3 regions of the Thalassolituus sp. UBA2009 genome follow, and region 1 is predicted to be linked to each of the others. Evidence: predicted binding sites of a transcription regulator. Region 1 holds the regulator's gene; each other region holds the start of a gene.

Evidence for each region. The regulator FNR, encoded in region 1, switches genes on or off when oxygen is low (the NO sensors DNR and NnrR bind a similar motif). The targets are predictions, from matches to a motif close to TTGATNTANATCAA.
Region 2: a site for FNR is predicted at 1,347-1,360, ahead of ccoM (cytochrome c oxidase subunit CcoM). Genes of this name have one in related genera too.
Region 3: a site for FNR is predicted at 1,077-1,090, ahead of B3P58_RS03935 (type IV pili methyl-accepting chemotaxis transducer N-terminal domain-containing protein). Genes of this name have one in related genera too.

Annotation. Positions count from the first base shown of each region.
Region 1 covers NZ_DDCJ01000141.1:34,860-37,127, forward strand. The annotation lists gene ttcA (tRNA 2-thiocytidine(32) synthetase TtcA) at 1-177, opposite strand, end outside; gene B3P58_RS16900 (hypothetical protein) at 301-795, opposite strand; gene fnr (fumarate/nitrate reduction transcriptional regulator Fnr) at 1,068-1,835, opposite strand; gene B3P58_RS16910 (sulfite exporter TauE/SafE family protein) at 1,921-2,268, opposite strand, start outside.
Region 2 covers NZ_DDCJ01000058.1:142,964-145,231, reverse strand. The annotation lists gene mltB (lytic murein transglycosylase B) at 1-257, shown strand, start outside; gene B3P58_RS06735 (septal ring lytic transglycosylase RlpA family protein) at 254-1,027, shown strand; gene ccoM (cytochrome c oxidase subunit CcoM) at 1,128-1,247, opposite strand; gene B3P58_RS06725 (tetratricopeptide repeat protein) at 1,601-2,268, shown strand, end outside.
Region 3 covers NZ_DDCJ01000035.1:13,494-15,761, reverse strand. The annotation lists gene prpF (2-methylaconitate cis-trans isomerase PrpF) at 1-1,000, shown strand, start outside; gene B3P58_RS03935 (type IV pili methyl-accepting chemotaxis transducer N-terminal domain-containing protein) at 1,148-1,936, shown strand; gene B3P58_RS03930 (hypothetical protein) at 2,019-2,268, opposite strand, start outside.

The DNA of each region.
Region 1 (2,268 bases):
CAGCAGAATGTCGAGCATGGTGTACGAATCTTTACCGCCGGACAGGCAAACCATGACCTTATCGCCGTCTTCGATCATGCGGTAGTCTTCGATGGCCTTGCCGACATTGCGGCGCAGGCGTTTCTGCAGTTTGTTGAACTCGAGTTGCTCTTTGCGCTCGGCAGCGGATTCGATCATAAAAACACCCTGAATAATTGCGCCCGCTTTATAACAGAATGCATCGGGTGAAGGAACCGCCTGCGCAGGTCAGGCAGTTAAAAAGGAACGTCGCTCAGAGCGTTTGAGAGGAAGTACGCCTGCTCAGGCGGCACGGTCGAGCAGGGCAGTGGCCGCACCGAGGCTGGCGCAGAACTCTTCAATACTGACGCCGCTGCGGGGATGGTAAAAACGCTTCCACAGACGTGCGAGCTGTTCTGCGGTTGCATCGGCGGGCAGAACAAAATCATCATTGCGGGCATAGATAAACCAGGCAATGGCGGTGGCATAAGACAGGTTGGTGGTCAGCTCGGCATGAGGGTGACTGAGAAAATCATGCTGGCTGGCAAGGCCGCGCACGGTGCTGGCCAGTTCCGGCTGTTGCGCCAGATAAGCGTCCCATACATGGCGGTGGGTCAGGCTGTGAATGCGGTAAATGCCGAGAGCCCGTTGACCGGCGGCTTTGAGGTGCGATCCAAGAGCCGATTCCTGAGCCGCAGTTGCCAGCAGCAGGGTGCTGGCCATCGGGTTACTAACCCCGATGCGTTGCAGGGTTGGCTGGATTACCCAGCGGGTCAGTTCATTTGCGCAGATGCCCATGATCACCTCCTTATACGTCATATCGGCTGAATGACGCTGTTTCTGCAATCTTAGATCAGATTATTTTATCTGCTGCGGTTTTATACCAATTGCCAATAGATAGCCTGGATACCGGCGCCAGAAAAATAACGTCTGTTCAGCCTTTATTCTGGTAAAAGCATTTCCCGTACCAGAGGGCGTTGCATGAGTGTTCATAAGCAGAAAACAGGCATAAGAGGGCAGGCATAAAAAAACCGGCCTCTGGCCGGTTTTTTTGCTTACGGGTGAGCGGCTTACTCTTGCGGGTGAGCGGCACACTCTTTTTCAGTATTCAGACCGGCCAGTTCATACAGCATATCGGGGTCCTGCAGAATCACTTCTTTCCCCTGGGTCTCGATCAGACCGTTTTTCTGGAAGCGGGTAAACACGCGGCTGATGGTTTCTACCGCGAGGCCCAGATAGTTACTGATATCCACCCGCGACATCGGCAGGCGGAAATGACTGGCCGAGAAACCACGACGGGAATAACGCTGGGAAATATCAATCAGGAAAGAGGCCACGCGTTCTTCGGCGTTTTTCTTGCTGAGCAGCAGCATCATGTTCTGATCATGACGGATTTCGGTGCCCATGGTACGCATCAGCTGCTTACGCAGATCCGGCAGGTCATCGGCCAGACTGTCGAGTTGCTGCAGCGGAATTTCACAGACGGTGGTGGTTTCCAGCGCTTTAGCGGTTAACGGATAGTTGCCGTTATCATAACCGGCCAGACCAACCAGCTCAGAGGCCAGATGAAAACCGGTAATCTGTTCTTCGCCGTTACTCGCCAGAGTGTAGGTTTTCAGGGCACCGGTGCGTACGGCAAATACGGATTGAAACGCTTCGCCCTGCTGGAACAGCAGCTGACCTTTCTGGATCGGACGGCCACGGCGGATGATATCGTCGAGGCGCTCCATATCGGAATCGTTCAGGGACAATGGCAGACACAACGCATTCAGTGAGCAGGTCTGGCAGTGTGGTTGAGTGCCCCGCAGTGGAGCAGGCGCAACATGTGTCGTTTTCATGACTGATTCCTGAGTGAAACCCCGGTGTCGGAGTAAGTAACAAGTGCAGCAGTTGCGGCTATGTTCGGCATTAGCGCGCGATCTGTCAAGAAAGTAACCAGACCGATGCTGCCGTCCACAAACCAAATCCGATCAGTAATCCCCCGGCAACCTGACGCACGCGGTTGTTGCTCAGAAACGGCGTCAGTACATTGGCCGCCAGTGTGCTGGCAAACAGGGCTGGCAGGGTACCCAGACCAAAGGCGAACATCGCGGCGGCTCCCAGCAAAGGCTGGCCATTTGCGGCAACCCAGCTCAGCGTGCTGTAAATCAGGCCGCAGGGCAACCAGCCCCAGAGCATGCCCAGCCACAGACGATCTATCGCACGCGGAGATTGCATAAAACGGCGGGTCAGAGGCTGCAGGTATTTCCAGATTCCCTGGCCCAGTTGCTC
Region 2 (2,268 bases), on a different contig from region 1:
GCGTCAGCGGTAAAAAGTACGAAGACATCATCAACGACAGCCTTAAGCCGAAATGGACGGCTGCTGAATTAAAGGCACTGGGCGTTGAACCAACGATCAAGATCGCGGATGACCGTTCCGCCAATCTTATCCGCCTCCAGGGTAAAGTCGGCGCCGAATTCTGGCTCGGCGAACATAACTTCTACGTTATCACCCGCTACAACCACAGCCGTCTGTACGCCATGGCGGTGTATCAGCTGAGTGAGGCCCTGCGTTGAGAGCGCTTTCTTTTCTGCTGGCACTGACTCTGGTGCTGGCAGGCTGTACCACCTCGCGTTATCAGCACGCCAACGATTTCACCCCGGCAACCGTTGCCGACATCCATAACCTGAAAGAGCCGGAACCCAAAGCCGAACCGCGCAGCAGCATGGGTAACCCACGCAGCTATAAAGTTTTCGGCAAGGAATACCGGGTGATGGACAGTGCCAACAACTACAAAGAACGCGGCATTGCCTCCTGGTATGGCATGAAATTTCACGGTCACCGTACATCCAACGGTGAAATTTATGATGTTTACCAATTCACCGCCGCGCACAAGACTCTGCCATTACCCAGCTATGTGCGTGTTACCCGGGTGGATAACGGCAAATCCATTATTGTGCGGGTAAATGACCGCGGTCCGTTTCACGAAGGCCGCATCATCGACCTTTCCTACGCGGCGGCCGTTCGTCTTGGTATCAATAAAATGGGTACCGCTCAGGTCGATGTGGAAGTCGTCACTCCTCCACACGCCCACAGCGTACGCTGGGTGCAGGTCAGCGCACTGTCAGATGCCGCCGCCGCTCAGCGTCTGCAGGCCAGTCTGCAGCGCTCACTGGCGCCCATGACCTGGCCGGTCAGTATCAGTACTCAGGATGGTGGTGCCGGTTTGCATAAGGTACGCATCGGGCCGGTGCCGGAAGGAGACGATCTGCAGGCGGTGCTGGACCGTCTGGATCAGCTGAATATCCGCCAGCCACTGTTGCTGGCCGCGCATCAGCTGAACTGATCAGGCGCACATAAAAAAAAGGGGCCATGACGATAAACATCAGGCCCAGAGGCAAGGTACTCAGCGCAGAAACAGTAAAACTAAAGCGTGCAGGCCCGGCTTATTCGCCAGTGCCGTGTTTTTCGATGTCTTTCTTCACAGCCCAGTAAACACCGCCAAAAAAGGCGCAGGTCAGGGCAACAATAATCAGGCCGGAAAATACAACTTCATCCATAAACATAGTGCTCACCTCTCAGTTAAGCCGTGCCATTCGGGGCGTTGATGACAACGTCATTGCGTTTGCGATGAGTTCACTTTAGCAAGGGTCTGAGAGGCGGAATTGATGTATATCAACGAAAAAATCGCCCCGAGATGAGGTTGATACAGAGCTTGATGCACATCAAATAACCACATAGTTATCATGACTAATGGTGCGAACCTTGCTATTTAAATAAGAAGAACATCAACAAGAGGCCCGGCTTTCATCCCTGCCGGCCCTGTTCCCTTTGTCGCAGCAGACAGCCTCCACTTATTGGTATTTAGCGTCAGGCAGTGCACACTAGACACACTGGCGACCATAAAGGACTCGACAAGGTGAAAGGACCAATAACACACGCTGCCTCACTGCTGCTGTGCGGATCATTGCTTGCAGCGCCTGTCCTGCAGGCCGCAGAGCAAACGGCGCCAGCGACCTCTCCGGCAATCAGCACCGCTAACAGCAAAACAACAGCGCCGACACTGGCCGCGGCCAATCAGCAACTGTCGCAGCTGGTTCAGCGTCATGATTACCAGAGCGCCTATCAGCTGGCTCTGCCGCTGCTCAGCCTGTATGAGGGCGACCCATCCTTTGATTTCTACTACGCCTTCAGCGCCGCCCAGCTTGGCTATTTCAACGAAGCGGTCTTCAGTTTCGAACGCCTGAGCAGCAACTACCCCGGCGTTGCCCGCTATCGTCTGGAGTTAGCGCGTGCTTACTACTACCTGGGCAACTACGACGCCGCCGAACAGGAATTCCGTCAGGTCAAACGCAGCGACCCGCCCGCTCAGGTGCAGGACACCATTGACCAGTTTTTACAGCGCATTCAGCAACAGCAGCAGACCGCCATGCCGGCCTGGGCAGGTTTTGTTTCTTTCAGCGGCGGCTATGACTCCAACTACAACACCGCCACCGATCTTAATGAAATCGACCTGCTCGATGGCTTACTGACCGCCCGCCTGAGCCGTGATCAGCGCGCCAAAAGCAGTGGCTATTATCAGCTGCG
Region 3 (2,268 bases), on a different contig from region 1:
CGGTGCCACGTCCAGCACCTCAAAGACCGTTATTCTGGCGAAAAGCGAACAGCCGGATCACGACGTGGATTATTTATTCGGCCAGGTGTCGATTAATAAGCCTTTTGTGGACTGGTCAGGTAACTGCGGTAATTTAACCGCTGCCGTTGGGGCATTTGCCATTGCCAAAGGTCTGGTCGCGGCCGATCGTATTCCGCACAACGGCATTTGTACTGTGCGTATCTGGCAAAAAAATATTCAGAAAACCATTATCGCCCATGTACCGATCACCGATGGTGAGGTGCAGGAAACCGGCGATTTTGAGCTCGACGGCGTAACCTTTCCGGCAGCGGAAGTGGTGATTGAATTTATGGACCCGGCGGATGGCGAAGGTTCTATGTTCCCGACCGGTAACGTAGTCGATGATCTCGAAGTTCCGGGCATTGGTACGTTCAAAGCCACCATGATTAATTCCGGTATTCCGACCATTTTTGTCAATGCGGCGGATATTGGTTACAAAGGCACCGAGCTGCAGAAAGACATTAATTCCGATGCCGAAGCGCTGGCGAAATTTGAAACCATGCGTGCTTACGGCGCGGTAAAAATGGGTTTAATTGCCGACATTTCCGAAGCGGTTGCGCGCCAACACACGCCGAAAATTGCTTTCGTGGCACCTGCAACGGATTACGAAGCATCCAGTGGCAAACAGATTTCTGCAGCCGATATCGATGTCTGCGTACGTGCGTTATCCATGGGGAAATTACACCATGCGATGATGGGTACGGCGTCGGTGGCCATCGCAACGGCGGCGGCGGTACCTGGTACGCTGGTGAATCTGGCGGCCGGCGGTACCGAACGTGACTCCGTAACCTTTGGTCATCCGTCCGGTACATTACGCGTGGGTGCAGCGGCGGCGTTGGTTGATGGCGAATGGACGGCGACCAAAGCTGTAATGAGCCGCAGTGCGCGGATAATTATGGAAGGTAATGTGCATATTCCTGCCGACAACATCCATCTCTGAAGCAACATTCCTTATAGGGGTACTCCGGCCGGAGTACTCCATACTCATTAATGGCCCGTATGGCAAAGGTTCGGTCTTGCTGTAAGTCAGGGTTTGACCTTACGACGTATTTAACATGAGTAATCTTTTTATATGGATGGCTAATGTATGCGTCGGTTCTTGCTGGTTCTTTTGTTGCTGTTGCCAGGCGTTGGGGTAAGTCAGGCTGCTGAGAGGTTAAATGATGCGGAAGCCGTTAATTATGCCGGTAGTCTGCGTTATTTGTCGCAGCGGGTTATGAAAAATTATCTGGCGGTTGGCGCTGCTATTCGCCCCGATAAGGCCCATCAGCAATTGGATGAAAGTGTTGCGGAATTTGAACAACACTTGCAGCAGCTGCTTGATTATGCTGCAGATTCTGATTTGCAAAAATCGTTACGCCAGATCGAATCTTTGTGGCAACAGCAGCGCCAGATGCTGCTGTCCACACCACAAAAAGATCAGGCAAAAACCTTGTTGCAGGATAATAATCGCTTGCTGGCTTTATGTGAGCAAACTACTCATGCCATCAGTCAGGCCATTACTCAAGCCACCAACAGGCCCGAAGCTCTGCTGATTAATATTGCCGGACGACAACGGATGCTATCGCAGAAAATTGCCAAAGCTTATTTTGCTCTTTATTGGAATGTTCAGGATGAGGGGTTAAAGGCCGAATTTGAGCAGGCTGTGCAGCAATTTTCATTGGCCATGACGCAATTGCAGGGTAGCCCTGAGAGTACCGAACAGATTCGTCAGGCGTTGGCCAGGGTTGATTCGCAATGGACTTTTTCCCAGACCGGTTTTGCCTTAAATAAGGAAGGCCGTTATGTGCCGACGGTTATCGCTGTAACGACAGAATCCATTTTGTGGAAAATGGATGCCATTACTCATCAATATGAAGAGTTGATGAATCTCTGAGTATGGAGCGTCGCTGAAATATTTGTACATGGTAGTGGGCATACAAGCTAAGGCACAGCCCAAAGGCTGTGCCTTATGTTTTTTAAAGCGCCCGCTGCTGGTCGCGCAGTGCATCTTCAACGGCAAAGCGCATATATTGATCGTTCTGAGGAATGCGTTTAAGAAAATTCACAATGTCTGTATCCGGCTGCATTTTTCCTAAGGTCTCAACCATGCGGCGCTGCACCAGAGGTTCGTAGGTGGAAATCATCGACATCATCTTTTCCTGCACACCTCTGCCTAATTTAATCAGGGCGTTTTGTGCCTCTTCCGGAATTTTATGATCAAGATCG